Linked DNA regions of Fibrella aestuarina BUZ 2. The protein of the gene in region 2 interacts with the protein of the main gene of each other region in a pairwise test. Links are inferred from orthologs where the notes say so. Each region holds a gene or a part of one and is shown on either strand. Other genes may lie near its edges.

The links. The genes of interacting proteins can lie anywhere in the genome.
Region 1: the proteins of eno (region 2) and rpe interact in binary tests that used the Escherichia coli proteins (3 or more experiments, as listed by UniProt). The link is inferred for Fibrella aestuarina BUZ 2 from one-to-one orthologs.

What each region holds. Positions count from the first base shown.
Region 1 is NC_020054.1:3,952,983-3,957,593, reverse strand. What follows is about bases 534-3,336. They hold rpe (ribulose-phosphate 3-epimerase), read right to left. Parts: upstream 2,371-3,336; coding sequence 1,696-2,370; downstream 534-1,695. Other genes in these bases: ligA (NAD-dependent DNA ligase LigA), read left to right, coding at 2,566-3,336; FAES_RS16030 (alpha-amylase family glycosyl hydrolase), read right to left, coding at 534-1,667. Outside these bases: FAES_RS16035 (OmpA family protein), read right to left, coding at 1-221; more of FAES_RS16030, read right to left, coding at 237-533; more of ligA, read left to right, coding at 3,337-4,611. UniProt on the Escherichia coli protein: Catalyzes the reversible epimerization of D-ribulose 5-phosphate to D-xylulose 5-phosphate.
Region 2 is NC_020054.1:1,501,991-1,506,742, reverse strand. The notes cover bases 835-3,778. They hold eno (phosphopyruvate hydratase), read right to left. Parts: upstream 2,974-3,778; coding sequence 1,696-2,973; downstream 835-1,695. Other genes in these bases: FAES_RS06060 (serine aminopeptidase domain-containing protein), read left to right, coding at 3,252-3,778; FAES_RS06070 (hypothetical protein), read right to left, coding at 1,298-1,600; FAES_RS06075 (low molecular weight protein-tyrosine-phosphatase), read right to left, coding at 835-1,197. In the rest of the region: gpmI (2,3-bisphosphoglycerate-independent phosphoglycerate mutase), read right to left, coding at 1-609; more of FAES_RS06075, read right to left, coding at 709-834; more of FAES_RS06060, read left to right, coding at 3,779-3,995; hemE (uroporphyrinogen decarboxylase), read right to left, coding at 3,970-4,752. UniProt on the Escherichia coli protein: Catalyzes the reversible conversion of 2-phosphoglycerate (2-PG) into phosphoenolpyruvate (PEP). It is essential for the degradation of carbohydrates via glycolysis.

The DNA.
Region 1 (4,611 bases), 2.5 Mb from region 2 along the record:
TCGGGGCCCAGGGGCGACCAGGCGCAGGGGCTTTCGACGACCTGCGGCAGCACGTTGGGTTTGCCCAGCGCCTGCGAGGCCCGAAACTGCTGATCGCCGAACCGGCTGACCCGCTCGGTTGAGTATCCCGTTACCTGTGTCGCCCACTGCACGGTTTGGGCGTAACCCGTGGCTACGCTCAGCACCAGAAACGAGACGATATAGGACCACTTCACGACCATAAATGACTACCTGCGTTAATTCGTCAGAACCCGGTACTCCCAGGGTTTCAGGGTCAAGTTCATATTTGGTTTCAACTCAAAAGGCTGTTGGTTGAATATTTCGATATACCGGCCATCGTAGCCTTCGCCGCCGAGCCGGATGGTCTGGGGCTGGCTGCTCAGGTTAATCAGGACCACCACCCGGTCCATGTCACGTTGCCGGAAGAAGGCATACACCTGCTCGTCGCGCCCCGTCGGAATCTTGATCAGGTCGCCTCCGGCCTCGCCGTTCCAGAGGGCGCGGTTGCGGTGTTTGAGCGTCAGCAGTGATTTGTAGAACGTGGCCTCGGGGTAATTCCCCCAGATGATCGGATCTTTCTCGAAAAATTGCAGGCGCTTGTTCAGGCCCGATTCCGCGCCGTTATACACGAGAGGCATGCCGTTGAATGTGCTGGTCAGGACCACAAAGGCTTTGGCCCCGGCTCCGAACGACTCAGACAGGGTGCCGTTCCAGGTGTTTTCGTCGTGGTTCTGGGTGAACTGCATCTGATACGCCCAGGCCGGATAGACGCTTCGGCGCTGTGCCAGCAACGAGTCGATGGCCAGGGCCTGCCGTTTGCCTTTGGCAATGTCTTTCAGCAGGGCGTGCATGGCCCAGGCATAGTTCATGTTGAAGCCGTTCCGAAACAAGTTGGTGTCGGCCTCCGCTTCGGCCAGCATAAAAACGGGCTTGATCTTGTCGAGTGTGGGGCGTAGTTCCTGCCAGAACGTGGCGGGCACCAGGCCGGCCACATCCATGCGGTAGCCGTCGATGTCGGTTTCCCGAACCCAGAAGGTCATCGCGTCGGTCATGGCTTTGCGCATGGCGGGGTTGTCGTAATTGAGATCGACCACGTCGTCCCAGCCGGTGGGTTTGCCGTTTTCATCCAATGGCGAGCTCATTTTGCCCTTCACCTGGGTGTACCAGTCGGGATGGGCCTTCACCCAGGGGTGGTCCCAGGCCGTGTGGTTGGGTACGTAGTCGAGGATAACGCGCAGGCCGAGGTCGTGCGCCCGCTTCACCAGCCGTTTCAGGTCGTCGAGGGTGCCGTAAGCCGGGTTGACGTCGGTATAACTCGCCACGGAATAAGGGCTGCCGAGCGAGCCTTTTCGTTTCTCCTTGCCGATTGGGTAAATGGGCATGAGCCAGACAATGTCGACGCCCAATTCCTTAAGGCGGGGCAGTTGCACTTCCACACCCGCCAGGTCGCCTTTTTCGGAAAACTGCCGCACGTTGACCTCGTAGATCGTCGCGTTTTTGGCCCATTCGGGTGCGGTATGGGTCGTGGGGGTGGGGGCACTGACCGTCAGGCTATCCGCCTGGGTGGCCGCGGGGGTAGTGGTTGCTGTCTCGGTGCGGTCTGGCTGCCGACAGCTAAACCCGAGGCCGGTTAGCAGACATGCCAGCATTATCGTCAACTGCTTCATACGTTACGGTTCGAATGGGGGTGGCCGGTTAGGCAAGGGGTTTGGTGGGGGCGAGGTGCTTCAGTGTGCGCACGGCATCGAGGGGGTCTTTGGCCCCAAACACCGACGTACCTGCCACAAAATAGTGGGCACCAGCGTCCAGTACGGGCCCCATGGTCCGGGCATCAATGCCCCCATCGACCCCAATCAACGCATTGCTGCGGGCCATTGCCAGCAGACGCTGCATTTTCTGCACTTTCGGAATCGACAGCGGCAACAGTTTTTGCCCGCCAAAACCGGGGTTAATCGTCATGATCAGCACCTGATCGAACGCGTCGGTCAGGTCGGCGAGGGCCTCCACCGGGGTTTGCATGTTGAGCGCCACCCCAGCCCGGCACCCGGCTTCCCGAATCTGGGTGAGCGTGCGGTGGAGGTGCGTACAGGCCTCATAGTGTACTGTAATGGCGGCGGCACCGGCCTTGGCAAAGGCGTCGATGTACCGTTCGGGCTGCACGATCATCAGGTGAACATCCAGGGGTTTGGTCGCGTGCCGCCGAACGGCCTCCATCACCGGAAAGCCGAACGAGATGTTGGGCACGAAGACGCCGTCCATCACGTCGATATGAAACCAGTCGGCCTCACTGCGGTTGATCAACTCAACGTCGCGTTGCAGATTGGCAAAGTCGGCAGCCAGAATTGACGGCGCCACAATGGGAAAATTCATACAAATGGGTGTCAGGCCAGTTGGGGCTTACAAAACCCATAGCCAGCCAGTAAAACTAAGTTTTTTTGCCCGAATGCCGAAACCCTACCATCTTCGTGCTGGGCTTAGGGCCGGGGTAAATGGGCCTGGGGCTACCCCGCCAATCCGTCCGGCGCGCTTATCGCCTGACCCCAAGTCCTTTGCCTTCTGCTTTTTATGTCTGCACAAACGCGTATCCAGGAACTCACCGATCGGCTCAATTACTATAACGACCAATATTACCAGCATAGCCGCTCGGTCGTTGATGATTTCACCTTCGATAAGCTGCTCGAAGAACTTCAGCAACTCGAAGCCCAATACCCCGAACTGCGCCAACCCGACTCGCCTACGCTGCGGGTGGGCGGTACCATCAGCAAAGAATTCCCGACGGTTTACCACCGGTTTCCGATGCTGTCGCTGGGCAATACCTATTCCGAAGCCGACCTGATCGAATTCGACAACCGGGTGCGGAAAGGCCTGAACGGCGAGGCCTACGAATACATCTGCGAACAGAAATTCGATGGGGTGGCCCTCAGCATGACCTACGAAAATGGCGTGCTAGTGCAGGGCGCGACCCGCGGCGACGGCGTTCGCGGCGACGACATTACCAACAACATCCGCACGATCCGCACATTACCCCTGAAGGTGACGGGGCGCTTCGCCGCCGGTGTTGCGGATGAGTCGACGCCCCCCGCCACCCCCGCGGCGGAACCAACCCCTGCCATCCCGTCCCTGTTCGAAGTGCGGGGCGAAGGCTTTCTGCCCCTGGCCGAATTTGAGCGCATCAACCGGGAGCGGGAAGACATTGGCGAGCCGCTGCTGGCCAACCCGCGCAACGCCGCCTCCGGTACGTTCAAGCAGCAGGATTCGGGCAGCGTAGCCAAACGGCGGCTGGATTGTTACCTCTATTCGTTTCTGTCGGACGAAGCGGTGTTCAAGACCCACGAAGAAAGCCTCGTGCGCATGGCCGAGTGGGGCTTCAACGTGTCGCCAACCTGGGAAAAATGCGCCGACATCAACGCCGTGATGGCCTACATTCAGAAGTGGGATACCCAGCGGTTTACGCTGCCCCTGAATACCGATGGCATCGTGATCAAGGTAAACCGCTACGATCAGCAGCGTGAGCTGGGCTTTACCGCCAAAAGCCCACGCTGGGCCATTGCTTATAAATTTAAGGCTGCCGGAGCCAGCACCACGCTCAACAGCGTAAGCTATCAGGTGGGCCGCACCGGGGCCGTGACGCCCGTGGCGCACCTGTCGCCGGTGTTGCTGGCGGGTACGGTAGTCAAGCGGGCGTCGTTGCACAACGCCAACGAGATTGCCCGGTTGGGCGTCATGCTGGGCGATACGGTCTTCGTGGAAAAGGGCGGGGAGATCATTCCGAAAGTAACGGGCGTCGACCTCAGCCAACGTACCGACGCCGTGCAGCCCATCACGTACCCAACCGAATGCCCCGCCTGCGGCACGCCGTTGGTGCGGAAAGAAGGGGAGGCCCACTTTTATTGCACCAACGACAAACACTGCCCGCCGCAGCGGCAGGCGCGGTTCGAGCATTTCATCCAGCGCCGGGCCATGAACATCGAGAGCCTGGGCGAGGGTAAAATTGAGCTGTTGATCGACAAAGGGCTGGTTGAGAGCCCCGCCGACCTGTACGACCTGACCAACGAAAAACTGCTGGGACTGGAGAAGACGTATCCGGCGGCACCGTTGATTCATGATGATGGCTCGGAGACGCCGGGTAAGGCCCGCACGGTGAAATTCGGCCAGAAAACCGTCGACAATATCCTGTCGGCGATCGAGCGGTCGAAAAGCCAGTCGTTTGCCAATGTGCTGTTTGCGCTGGGCATCCGGTACGTGGGCAATACCACCGCCGACCGCCTCGTGGCCTATTTCGGCTCGCTGGATGCGCTGATGGCCGCTCCGCTCGATACGTTGGCGGGGGTGCCCGACGTGGGCCCGCGGATTGCCGAGAGTGCCTACGCCTGGTTTCAGGACGCCGAAAACCGCCAGTACATCGACCGCCTGCGGGCAGCGGGCCTCCAGTTCGTCTCGGAAAAGAAACAAGTGGCGCAGGAGAGCGACTCGCTGGCGGGCAAGACCTTCCTGTATACCGGCACGTTTGCCAATTTCAGCCGCGAAAGCCTCGAAGAACGCATTGCGGCCAACGGCGGTAAACTGCTGAGCGGCGTATCCAAAAAGCTCAATTACCTCATCGTGGGTGAA
Region 2 (4,752 bases):
CATGGCATCATAGGCTACTTTTACGCGTTCCCAGCGGTTGTCGCGGTCCATGGCGTAGAACCGGCCAATCACTGTGGCCAGTTGGCCAGTCGTGCCGTTCATGTGCGCCTTCAGGTCCGTCAGGTAACCGAGCCCACTTTTTGGGTCGGTGTCGCGCCCGTCGGTGAACGCGTGGACGAATACGTTGATCAGGCCCTGCTCATGCGCGATGCTCAACAGACCCTTGAGGTGGTCGATATGGGCATGAACGCCGCCATCCGATACCAGCCCAATCAGGTGCACGTTTTTGCCCGTCGCTTTAGCCCTGGCAAAGGCTTCGGCCAGCACGGGTTCGTGAGCGAGCGTGCGCTCTTCAACGGCAAGGTTGATTTTCACCAGGTCCTGGTAGACGATGCGCCCTGCACCGAGGTTCATGTGCCCCACTTCCGAGTTGCCCATCTGCCCCACCGGCAGCCCTACTTTCAGGCCCGATGCCTCCAGCGTGCTGTGCGTATAGCGACTCCAGGCCTCGGTAACAAACGGCGTCTTTGCCGCCGCCAGCGCCGACCGGTCGTTCTGGGTGGTCATGCCCCACCCGTCCATAATGACGAGGATGACTTTTTTATTCATAAAGAGTGGCGGTAATGGATAGTGTACGATGGACAATGTATAATGATCAGACGATCAAGCCCATTGTACATTGTCCATCGTGCATTATCCATTATCTTTCTACAAGTTGTGTCGCTTCCGCAGGTACGTTAGCAGTTCGCCGCAGCAGCGATGCGTGATTTGGTAAACTTCCTCGAAGACCTCGGGGCCTTCGTAATACGGATCAGGTACGTTGGGTTGGTCACTGACGGCGGGGTCGAACTCCCGCAGCAAAAAGATGGTATCGTCGTGGGTGAGGCCAATGCTGCGCTGCGTCAGTTTCATGACGGCCTCGTAATTGGCCTCGTCCATCGTGATGATGTAGGTGAAGCGGGCGAGGTCTTCGCCGATCATGCGGCGGGCGCGGTGCGTGAGCGTCAGGTCGTGGGTCAGGGCGTTTTGCCGGGTACGTATGTCGGGCAGCTGCCCGATATGGTACGACGACGTACCTGCTGAATCGCACTCAATGACACCGGTCAAACCCGCCTCATCGACCTGCTGCCGGAAGACGCCTTCCGCCACCGGCGACCGACAAATATTGCCCAAACAGACGAAGAGAATGGAGATCATACTGAATGTACACTGAATAATGCACAATGTACAATGGAGCGACACGACTCAATAGACCAACACGGCCATTGTGCATTGTGCATCATTCAGTGTACATTATTCATTTCTCAATGGGTTTCCCCGCCTCGTCGACCAGCACGTAGACGTCTTCGGTGCGCTTCTTCATCAGGTATTTCTCGCGGGCATACTTGATGCGCAACCGCTGACTGCCCAGCACTTCATGCCGCTCGGCTTTCACGGCTTCGATCTGTTCCTGATAAAAGGTCTTTTCGCCTTCCAGCTCGCGCAGTTTCCACCAGTTACGCAACTGCGAGCGCAGGTCGTTGGCATCAAAAAACAGCATCCAGGCCACAAAGCCGAGGCCCGTGAACCAATAAAAGCGGTGGCGACGAGGGAGGTTCATGGAGTAGGGAATGGACGATGTACAATGCACAATGTACGATGAGGTTGAAGCCAAGCCAACGCAGTCATTGTGCATTGTACATCATTCATTGTTTATTAAAATTTGAGCCCCGGGAAATAGGCCATTTCGCCGAGTTCTTCTTCGATGCGGAGCAGTTGGTTGTACTTCGCCATCCGGTCTGAACGTGAGGCCGAACCCGTTTTGATCTGGCCGGTGTTGAGGGCCACGGCGAGGTCGGCGATGGTCGAATCTTCGGTTTCGCCCGAGCGGTGCGACATGATGTTTTTGTAGCTGTTGCGCTTGGCCAGGTTCACCGTGTCGATGGTTTCGGTCAGGGAGCCAATCTGGTTTACCTTCACCAGTACGGCGTTGGCAATACCTTTCTCGATACCCTCCTGTAGGCGCGTTACGTTGGTTACGAACAGGTCGTCGCCCACGAGTTGAATCTTCTTGCCAACCAGTTCGGTTTGGCGTTTCCAGCCGCTCCAGTCGTCTTCGGCCATGCCGTCTTCGATCGACAGGATGGGGTATTTGTTCACCCAGTCGGCCCAGTAATCGGCCATCTGATCCGACGTCAGTTTGTCGCCGGTCGATTTCTTGAAGTGGTATTCACCGGTTTCGGCGTTGTAGAACTCCGACGCAGCGGCGTCCATCGCGATCCAGACGTCTTCGCCGGGGCGGTAGCCTGCTTTCTCGATCGCCTCGATTACGATCTGGATGGCCTCTTCATTCGATTTGATGTTGGGGGCAAACCCACCTTCGTCACCTACGTTGGTGCTCATGCCTTTGCCTTTCAGCACTTTTTTCAGCGTGTGGAAGATCTCGGTGCCCATCCGCAGCGCTTCGGCGAAGGTCGGCGCGTTGGCCGGCATCACCATGAACTCCTGGAAGTCGATGGAATTGTCGGCGTGTGACCCCCCGTTCAGGATGTTCATCATCGGCACGGGCAGGGTGTTGGCGTTCACTCCACCGATGTAGCGGTAGAGTGGCAGGCCCGCGTCGATCGCAGCGGCTTTAGCGGCAGCCAGCGATACGCCCAAAATGGCGTTGGCACCCAGCTTGCCTTTATTGGGCGTGCCGTCGAGTTCCAGCATGATTTTGTCGATCATGCCCTGTTCAAAGACCGAAATGCCCACCAGTTCGGGATAGATCAGCTCGTTGACGTTTTCAACGGCTTTCAGTACGCCCTTGCCCACATAGACCTTGGCGTCGTCATCGCGGAGTTCAACGGCTTCGTGTGTGCCGGTCGAGGCGCCCGACGGAACGGCAGCGCGGCCCAGTGCACCGGTTTCGGTGCGAACATCTACTTCCACTGTCGGGTTGCCGCGCGAATCGAGGATCTGGCGGGCATGGATGCTTTGAATGGTACTCATTGTGCTTTGCAAACAAAAATTTGGATTATAAATGACTCAACAACTGAATCGATGGCTGTCGCCTAGTTCGTCGGTGCAAATAAACGGAAAAGGCGGGGAAAGAGGATGTTAGGTTTCTGTTGCGACCCGAAGCCAGCTTCTTCTGACAAGTATCACTAAACAGAAAGTACAAGGTCTGCCATTTATCATCGTTGCTTCTCGACAGCGCATGGATAATGAGCGCCCAGGCAAACCACCTGCCCCGATAGCTTACCTTAGCGGCTCACAAATTCGTCATCATGTTTCCCTTCCTGAACGGCTGCGCTACGCTGTGCTTTTCATTGGCCGCTTTCGTTTTATCCGTCCCCGTGTCGGCTCAATCAATGGCCGTCGATACGCTGGCGTTGTTTGATACAACGCGGCAGCGGGCTGTTCCGGTAGTGCTTTATCGCCCGGCAACGCTGCCTAAACGGCCCAAAATTGCCGTAATCAGTCACGGGTATGGCGGCCATTCAACCGACTACAGCTTTATTGCCCGCGATCTGGTCGCGCAGGGGTACGTAGTGGCGGGGGTGCAGCACGAAGTACCCAGCGATGATCCTATTCCCACAACCGGCAACCCGCGTGTGGTGCGCCTACCAAACTGGGAGCGCGGGGTACAGAACATCCGGTTCGCACTGGCAAGATTGAATCGCCGACTACCTATGCTCGACAGGAGCCGTTTGCTGTTGGTGGGGCATTCCAATGGGGGCGATCAGTCGATGCTCTACGCCGACACGTACCCAGCCGAGGTGGCGGCGGTCGTCACGCTCGACAACCGCCGCATGCCGTTTCGCCGCGCCCGACAGCCCCGTATCCTCTCCATCCGTTCCAGCGATCAGCCAGCCGACGAGGGAGTGTTGCCCACTCCCGATGAGCAACGTACCTACGGCATCATGATCGAGCAGCAGCCAATCCTACATAACGATATGTGGGACGGGGCTACCGAGGCGCAGAAAAGCCGAATACTGGCGGCGATCAGGCGTTTTTTACAGCATCGATAAACACCCGTACGTGGTCGGGGTTGGTGTCGGGGTAAACGCCGTGGCCGAGGTTGGCAATGTGGCGTTGAGGGCCAAACGCCGCCAGCATCTGCGCCACTTCGGCCCGAATCTGCGCGGGTTCAGCATAGAGTACGCAGGGGTCGAGGTTGCCTTGCAGGGTTTTGTTAGGCACCAACAGCCGCGATTCGGCAGCGTCCATGTTCCAGTCGAGGCCCACCACGTCGCAGTTGAGTTGCCCAATGGCCTGCCGGGCAAAGAACGCGCCTTTGGCAAACACCGTAATGGGCGTGTGCCCCACGGTCGGATCGGCTTTCAACGCGTCGCAAATCTGCCGGATGTAAGGCAGTGAAAAGGTATTGTATTGCTCCGGCGACAGGATGCCCGCCCACGAATCGAATAATTGAACGAGGTCAGCCCCCGCCCCTACCTGCGCTTTCAGGTAGGCGATGGTGCTGTCGGTGATCCGTTGTAGCAAGGCGTGCGCAAAAGTCGGGTCGGTGTAGAGCAGCTTTTTGGCAACTGAAAACGTCTTCGAGCCCCGGCCCTCGGTCATGTAGCAGAAGATGGTAAACGGTGCCCCGGCAAAGCCCAGCAGCGGCACGCGACCCGCCAGTAACTGTTTGGTAATCCGCAGCGCTTCCAGCACGTACCCAAGGTGTTCTTCCGGGTCGGCGATGTGCAGGCTATCGAGGTCGGCCATCGTCCGGATGGTACGCGGAAAAACGGGACCCCGCTGCTCGATCATTTCGTAGGGCAG